Regions from separate parts of the Corallincola holothuriorum genome, predicted to be linked through region 2. Evidence: predicted binding sites of a transcription regulator. Region 2 holds the regulator's gene; each other region holds the start of a gene.
The links. Region 2 encodes ArgR, which controls arginine synthesis, uptake and breakdown. Its sites were predicted from a motif close to ANTGAATANNTATTCANT; they were not measured.

Region 1: argC (N-acetyl-gamma-glutamyl-phosphate reductase) is a predicted target of ArgR. The motif match lies at 1,549-1,566, and genes of this name have one in related genera.
Region 3: DU002_RS01060 (citrate synthase) is a predicted target of ArgR. The motif match lies at 2,945-2,962, and genes of this name have one in related genera.

Annotation. Positions count from the first base shown of each region.
Region 1 covers NZ_QPID01000012.1:39,693-44,792, reverse strand. The annotation lists gene ppc (phosphoenolpyruvate carboxylase) at 1-1,258, opposite strand, end outside; gene argC (N-acetyl-gamma-glutamyl-phosphate reductase) at 1,715-2,755, shown strand; gene argB (acetylglutamate kinase) at 2,752-3,534, shown strand; gene DU002_RS16845 (ornithine carbamoyltransferase) at 3,665-4,579, shown strand; gene DU002_RS16840 (argininosuccinate synthase) at 4,594-5,100, shown strand, end outside.
Region 2 covers NZ_QPID01000005.1:168,111-173,210, forward strand. The annotation lists gene DU002_RS09910 (GNAT family N-acetyltransferase) at 1-152, shown strand, start outside; gene ggt (gamma-glutamyltransferase) at 266-1,957, shown strand; gene DU002_RS09920 (TIGR01212 family radical SAM protein) at 2,035-2,964, shown strand; gene argR (transcriptional regulator ArgR) at 2,984-3,451, opposite strand; gene mdh (malate dehydrogenase) at 3,720-4,649, shown strand; gene ispB (octaprenyl diphosphate synthase) at 4,715-5,100, opposite strand, start outside.
Region 3 covers NZ_QPID01000001.1:225,908-231,007, forward strand. The annotation lists gene lpxK (tetraacyldisaccharide 4'-kinase) at 1-291, shown strand, start outside; gene DU002_RS01050 (Trm112 family protein) at 278-466, shown strand; gene DU002_RS01055 (hypothetical protein) at 787-1,482, shown strand; gene DU002_RS01060 (citrate synthase) at 1,552-2,835, opposite strand; gene sdhC (succinate dehydrogenase cytochrome b556 subunit) at 3,296-3,670, shown strand; gene sdhD (succinate dehydrogenase, hydrophobic membrane anchor protein) at 3,664-4,014, shown strand; gene sdhA (succinate dehydrogenase flavoprotein subunit) at 4,011-5,100, shown strand, end outside.

The DNA.
Region 1 (5,100 bases), on a different contig from region 2:
CACGCCAGCTGCTGTAATCACCCAACCCTAAATAACGGGTGATCTCGCCAATCGCATCGGCATGGCGCGCAGCATCTTGACGAACATCCAGTTTTACCAGATTGATACCGAAACAGGCGACACGGCGCAGGGTATCTAATAGGGCGCCATCAGCGACTACGCCCATGCCACAGTTATGCAATGATTCGTAGCAGAGTTGCAGGGGCTCACGGATATCTTTGACATCACGGATCAGAGGGCATACCCCTACAGAGCGACCATCCAATACCGCTTCGATCCCTTCGCGGGTGGCGCGCAGGTGATCTCGCAAACGCTTAAGTACATGGCGGTAGGGTTCTTTGGCACCGTTACTGTAGTCAGCAAGGGCGTCGTCGCATTGGCTCATCGACAACTCGCCAATCAGTGGCCCTAAATCGCGAATATAGAGATCGGCCACTTTCCAGCGCGCCAGCAACAGCACTTCGCGGGTCACCTTGGCCGTAACAAACGGGTTACCGTCACGGTCGCCGCCCATCCAACTGGCAAAACGAATGGGTGCCACGCCATCGACCGGAAGCTTTCGGCCAAAGCGACTATCCAGTTCCGCGTTGAGATCACGTAGAAAGCTCGGTACCGCTTCCCAAAGCGAGTGTTCGATAACGGCGAAGCCCCACTTGGCTTCGTCTACAGGGGTCGGGCGTTGGTCGCGGATCTCGTTGGTGTGCCACACCTGGGTGATCAACTGCTCTAGGCGGTTTTCAACCAAGCCTTTTTCCCGCTCTGTGTTCAGTGGACTTTCCAAATCTCCCAAGCAGTGCGCCGCTTGCACATACTTGTTGATCTGGGTTCGACGATTCACTTCAGTTGGATGCGCGGTTAATACCAATTCAATATTGAGCGTGGTCAGCGCATCAATGATCTCATCTGCAGACACCTCTTGTGCGTGCAAACGGTCAAACAGTTCGCCGAAAGGATCTGGCTTGTCTACCTGTTGCCGCCCATCACGAGAGATGGTGTGAAACTGCTCTGCCATATTGGCTTGGGCAAGAAACTGTTGGAACGCTTTGGCAACGGGCAGCAGCTCTTCATCGCCAAGAGAGTTCAGAATATCAATAAGGGCTGCTCTGTCTTGCTCCGAACCAGACTGGGCGCCTTTAGACAATTGTCGAATCGACTCAATTTTTTCGAGAAAGGCGTCACCCATGTCATGCTGGATCGCTCGACCCAGTAGGGTGCCGAGGAAGCTGACATTGCTTCTTAGCGCCGCGTATTTATCCATACTGGTAATACCTTATGTGCATGTGTGCTAGCAAAAAACCGGCAAGGCTATCGCGCAAAGCTGGATAGCTTTTTGCCACAAAACAAACTTTAGAGGTTCAAATAATAAAGGAAACTGCGTGCAATGTGCACTAGTGCATATGTTAACTCCCGATTTTAATAATTATGCAACTTAGCGAATGGTTAATAGTCGCGCGATGGTGCCTATTTTTCGTTATATATACGTAAAGTTTACATTCCAGTTCAATGGCTGCTGCGAAAAATGAATAAACCCAATAAAAATGCAGATATCTTGCATAAGAAGTCATTTTGATTTAGCTTTGCCAACATAAGGCTCATTCTTTATCAGCCAGTATGGCAGTTCCAATGACTGGAAAGGCGAATACGATAAGCAATCGAAGAGTGAGTAAGGTTAGAACAACTATAGTTAGGGTTCCTTGCGGAGGGGCAAAAACAGATGGTGAAATGTTCCATTATCGGTGCCAGTGGTTATACCGGCGCCGAATTAGCAAATTTGGTTGAGCAGCATCCACAGATGACGCTTAAGGCTATCTATGTATCAGAGCGTAGTGCTGATGCCGACACCGAATTAGGAACCCTTCATCGACGCTATCTCGGCCAGCTAAACCTGCCTTTGACACCCTTGGCCACAGCCGATGTAGCCAAAGCCGCTGAAGGCGTGGATCTGGTTTTTCTCGCCACGGATCATAAGGTCTCAGTGGCTCTGGCGCCCGGCTTGCTGGAAACTGGCGTCACGGTCATGGATCTGTCTGGTGGTTTCCGTTTTGATACGGCCGCGCCTTATGACCAGTTTTATGGCTTTACCCATGACTCCCCCGAATGGCTTGAGCAGGCCGTTTATGGCTTAGCAGAATGGAATGCGGCTGAGATCAGTCACGCTCAATTGGTTGCTGTGCCGGGGTGCTACCCTACTGCTAGCCTGTTGGCGTTAAAGCCTTTGCAGGAAGCGGGCTTGCTTAAAGCAGAGACTACGCCGGTGATTAACGCTGTTAGCGGTGTATCTGGCGCTGGGCGTAAAGCCAGCATGGTGAATAGTTTCTGTGAAGTCAGCTACAACCCTTATGGCGTCCTTAATCATCGGCATCAGCCTGAGATCGCTCTGCATTTGGGAAATTCAGTTATCTTTACGCCACATCTTGGCAACTTCCCTCGCGGTATCGTGGCTACTATCACCGCTCAACTGGCGGATGGGGTGACGGCAGCAGCAATTGACCAAGCCTATGACCACGCCTATGCCGGTAAGCCAGCGGTGCGTTTGTATAATCAGCTGTCGCCAGGTCATTGGCCAAGCATCGGTGGTGTGGCCAATACGCCCTATTGCGATATCGGCTGGAAAGCCGATTTGGAAAGCGGTCATATCGTGATTGGTTCGGCTATCGACAATCTACTAAAAGGCGCCGCGTCACAAGCGATCCAGTGCGCCAATATTCGTTTTGGTTTAACCAATTATCCGATAAGTAAGAAGGCTGCGCTATGAGTGCTCCGGTACTGATTAAAGTTGGCGGTGCCTTGCTGGAAAATGCTCAGGCATTGCAAGCACTGTTTGCAGCCTTGGCGGACGTTCAGCGTTTGCGGCCAGTGATGATCATTCACGGTGGCGGCTGTATCGTTGAACAGCAGTTGGCTGCCATGGGCATGGTCAGTGAAAAGAAAGATGGCCTGCGGATCACGCCACCGGAGCAGATGGCTGTGATCACCGGCGCTTTAGCGGGCACCAGCAATAAACAGTTATTAGCTTATGGCCTGAATGCGGGCATGAAAGCGGTGGGTGTTTGTATCGGCGATGCGTTCACTGTCGAAGCCAGCGTACTCGATCCTGCATTAGGGTGTGTCGGGCAGTGCAGCGAAGATGGCTCAGCGGGTGATCCGGCCTTGTTGAAGTTGTTGGTCGATAATGGCTATACACCCATTATTAGTTCTATCGCCGTATCTCGCGAAGGTCAGTTGTTGAATGTTAACGCCGATCAGGCTGCGCTGGCGTTGTGTCAATTACTGCAAGCGGAACTGGTGCTGTTATCCGATGTCGAAGGCATTCTCGATGGTGAGCGTCAGTTGATCCCAGAAATTGATCAGCAAAAAGCCGATCAACTGGTTGCTGAGGGTGTGATCACCGATGGTATGGCTGTTAAGGTGCAGGCTGCACTGCAAGCCGCACGAACGCTCGGTCGCAGTATTGCTGTGGCCAGCTGGCGTGAGCCAGAAAAATTGACCGACCTGTTGGCTGGTAAGCCGGTAGGCACTAAGGTGCTGGGCTAGGCTGCATCGCGTTAAGCAGCAAAACACAGCAAAAGAATTAATGCGTATACCATCTTGATGGCATACGAGAAAGAACGAAACAGATGTCTGCAAGAAGAGGCGAGAAGCCGCAGACATGATGGAGTGTTAGATGAAACCATTAAATCACCTGTTAACACTGAAGGATCTCGATAAAGAGCAGATCCTTCATTTGCTGGATCAAGCCGCAAAAATTAAGGCTGCTCCTCAGGATTACGCCAATGCCTTGCGAGGCAAAAGTGTGGTGATGTTATTTGAGAAGCCATCGCTGCGGACGCGGGTGAGTTTCGACATCGGTTTAAATAAAATGGGTGGCCACGCGGTCTATCTGGATCAGCAAAATGGTGAGCTAGGTGCACGGGAAACCGTAAAAGACTTCGGCGCGAATATCTCCTGCTGGGCCGATGGCATCGTAGCGCGTGTGTTTAAGCAGAGTACGTTGGAGCAGCTTGCGACGGGTGGCTCTATTCCGGTGATCAATGCACTGAGCGATCTCTATCACCCTTGTCAGGCATTGGCCGATTTTCTCGCGTTACAGGAAAAGCTTGGCGATCCGTCAAAAGTGAAACTGGCCTATGTCGGTGATGGCAACAATGTGACCCATTCACTGATGTTGTTGGCGGCGCAGATCGGTGCTGAAATGGTGGTGGTCTGTCCTCCAGGTTATAACGTGGATGGTCAGGTTGTGGTTGATTGTCAGGCAATCAATGCGCGTACTGGCGGTAAGCTGACTATCTCCAGTGAGTTGAGTGCGCTCAACGGTGTTGACGCCATTTATGCCGATACTTGGGTGTCGATGGGTGACAGCACGCCATTGGATCAGATTAAAGCCGTGTTCTCTTCATATCAGATCAATGCTGAGTTGATGGCGAATACTGGCGCGAAATTCTTTATGCATTGCCAACCGGCACATCGCGAGTACGAAGTGACCTCTGAGGTGTTGGATGGCGAACAATCATTAATATTACCGCAGGCGGAGAACCGCATGTGGGCACAAAATTCAGTAATGCTGGAATTATTAAAGTAAGGGTGATGGCAAACATGAGTAAGCAACAAGTTAAAAAAGTCGTACTGGCCTATTCCGGTGGTCTCGATACCTCAGCCATTATTCCTTGGCTGAAAGAAAACTATGATGGCTGTGAAGTGGTCGCATTCGCTGCTGATGTAGGTCAGGGTGATGAAGAGCTTGAAGGTCTGGAAGAAAAAGCACTGGCATCCGGCGCCAGTGAATGTCATATCGTCGATCTGAAAGATGAGTTCGTAGCGGACTACGTGTATCCAAGCCTGACTACGGGTGCGGTTTACGAAGGTAGCTACTTGCTGGGTACCTCGATGGCGCGTCCTATCATCGCCAAAGCTCAGGTAGAAGTGGCTTTGAAAGTAGGCGCAGACGCCTTGTGCCACGGTTGTACCGGTAAAGGTAATGATCAAGTTCGTTTTGAAAGCACCTACGCCGCATTGGCACCGCAACTGGCTGTGATCGCCCCTTGGCGTGAGTGGACTATGTCCAGCCGTGAAGAGTTGTTGAACTACTTAGCTGAGCGCGAC
Region 2 (5,100 bases):
TGTTTACTGATAACAAAGCAGCAATCGCTTTATACCGAAAGTTTGGTTTTGTTATCGAAGGAGAGCACGTTAGTTCGGCATTTAAAAATGGCGTCTATGCTGATGTGTATAGCATGGCTAGGCTACGTGCAGCCGTTGTCGTTAAGCCTTAACATCGATAGGTAGCTGGTTATATGCATCGATTGCTAGCTTACCTAGGTGATTTGCACCTGACTTCCTGCTAAGTGATACTGGCGGTTAATCAATCGCTTATGGAGTCGTTTCGATGCGCTGCTGGCTACTGTCTCTGATCCTATTAACTGCTTTTCCCACGATAGCTTACGACCGTATCACCGGTGCACACTTCGCCAGTCGCTCTGAAGTGATCGCGCAACATGGTATGGCGGCAACCAGTCAACCATTGGCTACTCAGGTGGCGTTGGACATACTTAAAAAGGGGGGCAGTGCGGTTGATGCTGCCATTGCCGCCAATGCGATGCTTGGTCTGGTTGAGCCGACGGGTAGCGGTATTGGCGGCGATCTGTTCGCTATTGTCTGGGATGCAAAAACGCAGCAGTTATATGGTCTAAACGCATCAGGGCGTTCGCCTAAGTCTCTTACTTTGGCACACCTGCACTCCTTGGGGCTCGACTATTTACCACCTTATGGGCCGTTACCTGTATCCGTACCGGGGGCGGTGGATGGTTGGTTTGAATTACACGGCAAGTTCGGCAAGTTGCCGATGACCAAGTTGCTGCAACCCGCGATTGATTATGCTGAACAAGGATTTCCTGTGAGTGAGTTGGTGGCTTACTACATGCAGCGTAGTGCGCCACGTTTGTCTGAGTATCCCGGCTTTGCTCAAGTTTTTATGCCGAATGGCAAAATGCCAGCCAAGGGGGAACTGTTTAAAAACCCGGCGCTGGCAAGTACTTATCGCCAAGTTGCCCAAGGTGGACGCGACGCTTTTTATAAAGGGGATATTGCGGTCAGTATTGCCGCTTTTATGAAACAACATGGTGGTTTTCTGAGTTATGAAGATCTCGCCTCCCATACCTCTGAGTGGATTAAGCCTGTCTCCACTAATTATCGAGGTTACGATGTGTGGGAGTTACCCCCGAATGGCCAAGGGATAGCGGCACTGCAAATTCTCAATATTTTGGAGCCATACGATATAGCCGCCATGGGGTTGGATAGTCCGGAGTATGTGCATCTGTTTGTTGAAGCAAAGAAGCTCGCATTTGAAGATCGCGCCAAGTATTACGCCGATCCCGCGTTTAATCAGATCCCCGTGGCCGGTCTGATCGCAAAATCTTATGCCAATGAACGAGCAAAACTGATTAATCCGCGACGCGCCAGTCAGCGCTTGGATGCTGGCAACCCAGCGCTGTACCACGGCGATACTATCTACCTGACCACCGCAGACAAAGATGGCAACATGGTGTCGTTGATCCAAAGTAACTACCGCGGCATGGGCTCGGGGATGACAACGCCTGAGCTCGGCTTTGTACTGCAAGATCGCGGTCAGTTGTTTAGTCTGCAGGAAGGGCATTTTAATAGTTACGCGCCTGGCAAACGCCCGTTTCATACTATTATTCCTGCCTTTGTGACCAAAGAGGGCAAGCCTTGGCTCAGTTATGGTGTGATGGGCGGCGCAACTCAGCCACAGATGCATGCGCAGATCCTGGTCAATATGATCGATTTTGGTATGAATCTACAGGAGGCGGGGGATGCGCCACGTATTTTGCATACCGGCTCCAGTCAGCCCACAGGCGAACAGATGACAGATGGCGGGCATGTTAGTTTGGAGAACGGTTTTTCTGCTGGTACTCGCCGTACACTGCTGCAGATGGGGCATACCTTAAAAGAGGAGTCAGGTCCTTACGGTGGCTATCAGGCGATCATGCGCGATCTTGCAACCGGCGTTTACTACGGTGCTTCCGAAAGTCGCAAGGATGGGCAGGCAGCAGGCTACTGATCTCGGTTGATGATTTAGCCTGTAGGTTTGATCCTAAACAGTACAACTTCCTTGGCGGCGCCTACAATGGCGCCGCTATGCAGCATACTCCTCAACTTTTTCACAGCTTTGGTTACTATCTAAAGCAGCAGTTTGGTCGCAAGATCCGCAAGCTGTCACTGCACGGTGATTTTAGCTGCCCCAATCGCGATGGCACCCTTGGCCGAGGGGGCTGTACTTTCTGTAATGTCGCTTCTTTTGTCGATGAAACAGCCCGTGCAGCACCTATCTCTCAACAGTTACAGCTGCGCGAGCAAGAATTAAAGCGTAAAGCGGATGCTTATTTGGCGTATTTTCAGGCGTACACCAGTACCTATGGTGAGCAGGTTCAACTGCAAAAGCTGTATGATCAGGCGCTGGCGGCGAAAGATATTGTTGGATTGTGTGTCGGTACCCGTCCTGATTGTGTGCCCGATGGTGTGCTCAGGATGTTGGCGGAGTATCAGGCTCAAGGTCAAGAGATCTGGCTGGAGCTGGGGTTGCAAACGGCGAATGATCAAACCCTGAAGCGAATTAATCGTGGCCACGACTTTGCTGCCTACCAAGATGCTGTCACACGAGCCAAACATTATGGACTAAAAGTATGCACTCACCTTATTGTCGGTTTGCCAGGTGAAGATCAGCAAGATGCTTTGCAGACCTTGGATAAAGTGCTGACGGTAGGAGTGGATGGTCTAAAGCTGCATCCATTGCACATTGTTGAGGGGAGCGTGATGGCGAAAGCGTGGCGTGCTGACCGCTTGGCAACGATTAGTCTAGAAAGCTATGCAGAAACAGCAGCGAAGATGATCCAAGCGACCCCTGCGCAGGTGGTCTTCCATCGGGTGTCGGCTCACGCCCGTCCGCCCACTTTACTGGCGCCTGATTGGTGTGCGGATCGTTGGCTAGGGCCGCAAGCTATTGAAGCAATATTGGCAGCGGAAGGGGGGCAGGGAAGCGCAACGGCAGCCCCTTTTCGTGCTGCCTGAGTCGATTTAATGCACTGAGTTAGCTGGAAAAAGCGAACAGAGATTTGACGGCGCTGACCGTTTTGCTTATCTCTTTCACGTTGGTTGGCGTAATGAAAATAGTGTCATCGCCGGCGATGGTGCCGAGTATCCCTTCCGCTTTGCCTAATGAATCTAATAGTCGGGCAATCAGCTGAGCAGCCCCAGGACTGGTACGGATAACGATAGCGACTTCGTTGTTGTCGATATCTAAAACCAGGTTTTTAAGCTGACTAGAAGTGGTTGGAACGCCGAGTTCGATAGGTAGGCAGTACACCATCTCTTGTTTGGCATTACGTGTTCTTACTGCGCCAAACTTGCTTAACATGCGGGAAACTTTCGACTGGTTGATATTGATAAAGCCTTGCGTTTGCAGCGCTTTAACTATCTCCCCTTGAGAGCCGAAACACTCTTCCTTCAACAGGTTCTTGAACGAGCGGACCAAGTCTTCCTGCTTACCGTAATTCATGTCGTCGAAAGGTTATCTTCTGAAAAAGTTATGCAGTCATTCTGCATAAAATTGCAATATCCTGCAAGCTGCCCGTATCACAGCGGGGCAATTATTTTGGCACTAATGGTTTACGCTTGTCGCGCACTATCTGTTACGGGTTCAATCCGTGATCTGAGTTGTGTGACATTGATTGTATTTATCCCCTCCTTGGATTAATGTTTTTGCAGCCCTGTACTGGGTTGGAAAGCTATGTCTCCTAAGATTCTCCACAAGAAGGGAACCCCACATGAAAGTCGCTGTATTAGGTGCTGCTGGTGGAATCGGCCAAGCACTGTCGCTGTTATTAAAAACTCAATTACCTGCAGGCTCTGAATTAGCGTTGTTTGATATTGCACCAGTAACGCCAGGTGTTGCTAAAGATCTCAGCCATATCCCAACACAGGTAGCGATTGAAGGTTACGGTCAGGATGGCCTCAATGATGCTCTGAAAGGTGCAGATATTGTGATGATCCCTGCCGGTGTGCCGCGCAAGCCGGGCATGGATCGCGCCGATCTGTTTAACTTCAATGCCGGTATCGTTAAGAACCTGGTTGAAGCGATTGCCGAGCAGTGCCCTAAGGCTTGCATCGGTATTATCACTAACCCAGTGAATACCACGGTTGCTATTGCTGCCGAAGTACTAAAGAAAGCTGGTGTTTACGATCCGAAGAAACTGTTTGGTGTAACAACGCTGGATGTTATTCGCGCCGAAGCTTTTATTGCTGAAGCCAAAGGGTTAAACCCGGAAGAAGTGAACATCAATGTTATTGGCGGTCACAGCGGTGTCACCATTCTGCCTCTGTTGTCGCAGTTGGGCTTGGATTTCTCAGACGAAGAGATTGCCGCCTTGACTGATCGAATTCAGAACGCTGGTACTGAAGTCGTTGAAGCCAAAGCTGGTGGTGGCTCTGCTACCTTGTCTATGGGACAAGCAGCAGCACGCTTCTGCCTGTCTCTGGTGAAAGCGATGCAGGGTGAACCTGTGATTGAATGTGCTTATGTTGAAGGCCCTGGTGAACATACCAAGTTCTTTGCTCAGCCGGTTAAACTGGGTGCCGAAGGCATTGAAACTGTATTGCCATACGGTGACGTTAGCCCGTTTGAACAAGCGGCGCTGGAAGGCATGATGGATACGCTGCAAGGTGATATCCAGAAAGGCATTGAGTTTGCTGGCTAAGCCAGACGACAATAAGTAAAAAGGCGCCTGAAGGCGCCTTTTTTAATACTTGTTTGTTGAGCAGATTAGTGATCCCGTTGTACGGCAATACGTGCCAGCGCGATCAGTGCGCTTTTGTATTCGCTATCGGCGAGGAAATCCAGTGCCTTTACCGCTTTCATCGCTTCCTCGTCGGCCCGTAGACGGGTATAAGCAAAGGCATCGGTTGATTCAATGGCTGCGACAATATTCGGTAATTGCTCTACTTCGGCACCATGTTCGATGGCATGACGAATGATCTTCTGTTGTGCTTCAGTACCGACTTGCATGGCGCGGATCAGCGGCAGGGTCGGTTTACCTTCTGCTAGGTCATCTCCTAGATTTTTACCTAGGGCATCGGCGTCAGCGGTGTAATCGAGGAGATCATCAATCAGTTGGAACGCAGTGCCTAAATAACGGCCATAGTCCGCCA
Region 3 (5,100 bases), on a different contig from region 2:
GGCATAGGAAATCCACAAAGGTTTTTCTCATTGGTTACTCAGCTCGGCGGCAATGTAGTCAAAGAGACACCACTAGCAGATCACTGTGGATTCAATCCGCAATTGCTGCTTCAACTTCAGGGGGAGGCGGCTTGTTTGCTGGTCACTGAAAAGGACGCAGTTAAGTGTCAAAGCAACGGTCACGTAAATTTGTGGTATTTACCCATCTCTGCGCAGCTACCAGATCATTTTTTGTCGCAGTTGTGCGATAGGATTAACCAGGAAGACAGAGTTAACCATGTTAAAAGATAAGAAATTATTAGAAATAATCGCTTGCCCTTGTTGTAAGGGAAAGCTGCTATTTACTCCAAACAAAGACGCGCTACTTTGCCGGTTTGATAAGCTGGTGTTTGCTATTGATGATGGCATACCCGTGTTGTTAGAAAGTGAGGCGCGCACCGCGACTGAAGCTGAGATGGCGGGATAACATCAAACGTTGCCACAAGCTGCATAATACATTCAGTTAGTCTTTAGCTATCTATTCAGTTGTTTTATAACTTCACAGCTTGCTTACCCTAACTATTCAGTCAATATCCGGTAAGTCAGCTGCCGCTATTGCACGGCGACTATCTGTTTATGAGTCATTTTTTAACCAATAGTAGACCGATGAGCCAAATCAAGGCATAGTGACGTAGATCACCTTTTTTGGTGTTCCTGAATAGGGCGTCGCAGGTTGCGGCTTTGCTATATCGATAGCAGAACAGCAAAGCTAGCTGTCAGATATTTATATTGTTTTAGGAATAAAATATGGTTGAAGCGATTACCGGAATGTTGTTAACGGTTGTGGGCGTAGTGGTATTGGCCAAACAAGTTGCATTAAGAAATCATTCCGGCAGGCGCTATTTTGACTCTCTGACGCGAGGGAAAATGCTGTGTTGGAAGAGTGAAGAGTTGATGCGTGTTCGCAGAAGCCTGCAGTATGGAAAGATTTTTATTGGTTTTCTAGCTTTCATACTGCTTTCGGTACTGTTGGGGGCAATTTCGGCCCATGTTATACCTTCTACGGCCTATGTTGTTTTAACTATTACTATTTGTATTCTCTGGGCGTCTCTGCAATTTCCGGGTGAATTTAAGAAAGAATTTTTTTCCGGTAAGCCACTGTTGATGGTTTGCATTCTGTTGCCTTGGCCACTGCTATTGTTGGATTGGATGGTCGACCTTCACCCTGGAATGTTGTTCGGTTTTGTCAAGGACCTGCAGTTGTTTGGGGTGAGTGATCCAAATCGTTTTCAGCTTGCCTTCTATCTTTCTTGTTTGCTGACCTGCATTGTGTTTTGTTTGCGGATTATTATTTTGCTGGCGATGTCGTTGCCTGCTTTGGTGTTAGCCAACTGCTATCGCGTGCAGCAAAGAGTTCTGCATTGCTCTCATTGGTGTTGGCGTCGTAGCTCTGTGGCTGTTGTTGCTATTTTGGCTGGGGTCTACCTCAGTTGGATAGGTTAACAGTCACTAGTTTTTTTTAGACAAAAAAGGCAGCCGAAGCTGCCTTTTTTAATCTTTGAGCAAGACCAATCAACGTTCTTCTGTTGATTTGAATCCTTTATCTATTTCACCGATATATAGCTGGCGTGGACGGCCGATCTTCTGGCCTGCGTCACTCATCATTTCATTCCAATGAGCTATCCAACCAACCGTGCGTGACAGCGCAAAAATCACTGTGAACATATTGGTCGGAATGCCAATCGCTTTCAAGATAATACCAGAGTAGAAATCTACGTTAGGGTAGAGTTTCTTCGAAACGAAGTATTCATCTTCCAGCGCGATCCGCTCAAGCTCCATCGCTACATCAAGCAGAGGATCTTTGATCTTTAACTTATCGAGAACTTCGTGACAGGTTTCGCGCATCACAGTTGCTCGTGGATCATGGTTCTTGTAAACACGGTGACCAAAGCCCATCAAGCGGAAAGAATCATCTTTATCCTTCGCGCGTTCGATAAACTCAGGAATGCGGTCAACATTACCGATCTCTTCAAGCATGTTGAGGCAAGCTTCATTGGCGCCACCATGAGCTGGGCCCCATAGAGAAGCAATACCTGCCGCGATACAAGCGAACGGATTAGCACCAGAGGAGCCGGCCAAGCGAACGGTCGATGTTGAAGCGTTCTGCTCGTGATCAGCATGCAGGGTAAATATTCGATCCATCGCTTTAGCAACGATAGGATCTGGTGTGTATTCTGCACACGGTGTAGCGAACATCATGTAAAGGAAATTCTCTGCATAGCCGAGATCATTTCTAGGGTACATGAATGGCTGACCGACATTGTACTTAAAGCACATTGCGGCGATTGTTGGCATTTTAGAGATCAGTCGGTAGGCTGCGATCTCACGATGACGTTCATTGGTGATGTCCAATGAGTCGTGATAGAAGGCTGACATGGTACCAACCATGCCACACATGATAGCCATCGGGTGCGCATCTCGGCGGAAGCCCTGCAAGCATCGTGTGAGTTGTTCATTCAGCATCGTGTGTTCGGAAACAATACGGCTAAATTCTGCATATTGCGTTGCATTGGGCAGTTCGCCGTACAACAGCAGATAGCATACTTCGAGATAGCTAGCGTTGTTCGCTAAATCGTCGATAGCATAACCGCGGTGTTGCAGGATGCCCTTACTACCGTTGATGAAGGTGATCGTAGACTCGCACGATGCGGTCGAAAGAAAACCTGGGTCAAATGTGAAATAACCATATTTGCCGAGGGTTCTGATATCTATTACGTCATGGCCCGCGGTACCGGAAAGCACGGGGAGTTCTATCTCCTGGCCACCGACGTGAAGAACTGCTTTCTTCTCCGTCATTTCAGGATTCTCCTTATTGGAATTGTATGATGCTCCCAAAATTAAGCGCAGTATTATTAACCGCTGCATAGGGCAGCTGTCAATTATCTATGCATTAAATCCCGTCTTGGATGCATAATTTATCATTATTACAAGTTAGTACCTGATTACAACATCTCTTGAAACAAAGATCTATTTCAGAGGTGAATAGAATTCTCCCTGATACAAATCAAAATTTAAAGAATTGTAATAAAAAAATGTCGTGGATATACTGCCCACACTACGCCCTCAAACGTAGGCAGAATGCGGCTTTGGCGCGCCAAAATGGTGCTTTTCAAACAACTGTTTGTCTAAAATGTGATCCGCATATCATTTTTGGGGTAATAACTTTATATCCCGAAAGTAATATGATGGTTAGGGCGTAAAAAAATACGACATTAAAAAAATAAATAGAGGCTCTTAAGGGCCGAGTGAGTCGGATGTGAAAAAACAAAGACCCGTTAATTTAGACCTAGCAACAATTCGCTTTCCAGCGACGGCCATTGCGTCGATATTGCACCGCGTCAGTGGCGTCATTATGTTTGTTGCAATTGCTATTCTACTTTGGCTACTAAATATTTCTCTTACCTCAGAATCCGGATTTAATGAAGTAAAGGCGATGATTGATGGCTGGTTTGTTGGTTTTGTCCTGTGGGGCATTCTGACAGCGCTGGCATATCACTTTGTCGGTGGCATTCGTCACTTATTACAGGATCTTGGATATTTTGAAGAACTCGAAAGTGGTATTCGCTCTGCCCATGTAGGTTTTGCGCTCACCGCTGTTCTGTCTGTTTTGGCGGGGGTATGGGTATGGTAACTAATGCTGCTATGTTAGGCCGAAGTGGCGTGCATGACTTTGTCTTGTTACGTGCGTCGGCGATTGTTTTAGCTCTCTATTCAATTTTTATTGTCGGTTTTGCTCTTTTTACACCAGAGATGACCTACGGCGTATGGCACGGCTTGTTCAGCACATTAGCCATGAAGGTTTTCACTTTTCTCGCATTAATCGGTCTGCTTGTGCACTGCTGGATCGGAATGTGGCAAGTGTTAACTGATTACATAAAGTGCTCGGCGCTGCGTGCCGCATTACAGTTCTTCATTAATTTAACTGCAGTTGCTTACGTCGCCGCAGGTCTGTTTATTCTCTGGGGGGTCAAGTGAGCATTCCAACATTTGAATTCGATGCCGTCGTCATCGGCGCCGGTGGTGCCGGTATGCGCGCCGCACTGCAAATTTCTGAAGAGGGCAAGTCTTGCGCTTTACTCTCCAAAGTCTTTCCTACTCGTTCACATACGGTCTCTGCTCAAGGTGGCATCACCGTTGCGTTGGGTAATGCCCACGATGACGATTGGCAATGGCATATGTATGACACGGTAAAAGGTTCCGATTATATCGGTGATCAGGACGCCATTGAGTACATGTGTAAAACCGGCCCAGAGGCGATCATTGAATTAGAAAAGATGGGGCTGCCTTTTTCTCGCTTTGAAAATGGTCGTATTTATCAACGCCCATTCGGTGGCCAATCAAAAGCATTTGGGGGCGAACAGGCCGCACGCACGGCCGCTGCCGCTGACCGAACTGGTCATGCTTTATTGCACCTCCTTTATCAACAGAACATTAAGAACAAGACCAAGGTATTTAGTGAGTGGTACGCACTGGATTTGGTTAAGAACCAAGATGGGCACATTGTTGGTTGTACCGCCATTGATATCGATTCAGGACAGGTTGTCTATTTCAAAAGTAAAGCGACGGTATTAGCCACTGGTGGTGCTGGTCGGATTTATGCTTCAACCACTAATGCGCATATTAATACTGGTGATGGCGTTGGTATGGCGCTGCGTGCCGGGGTTCCGGTTCAAGATATGGAGATGTGGCAGTTTCATCCCACAGGTATCGCTGGCGCGGGCGTGTTGGTGACTGAAGGGTGTCGCGGTGAAGGTGGCTATCTACTAAATAAAGATGGCGAACGCTTTATGGAACGCTATGCGCCAAATGCCAAAGATTTGGCTGGCCGTGACGTTGTTGCGCGTTCGATTATGACGGAGATCCGTGAGGGGCGCGGTTGCGATGGCCCTTGGGGCCCGCATGCTAAATTGAAACTCGACCATTTGGGCGAAGAGGTACTTGAGTCCCGTTTGCCTGGCATTTGCGAGTTATCACGCACCTTTGCCCATGTTGATCCCGTGAAAGAGCCGATCCCAGTGATCCCAACCTGTCATTACATGATGGGTGGTATACCTACTCAGG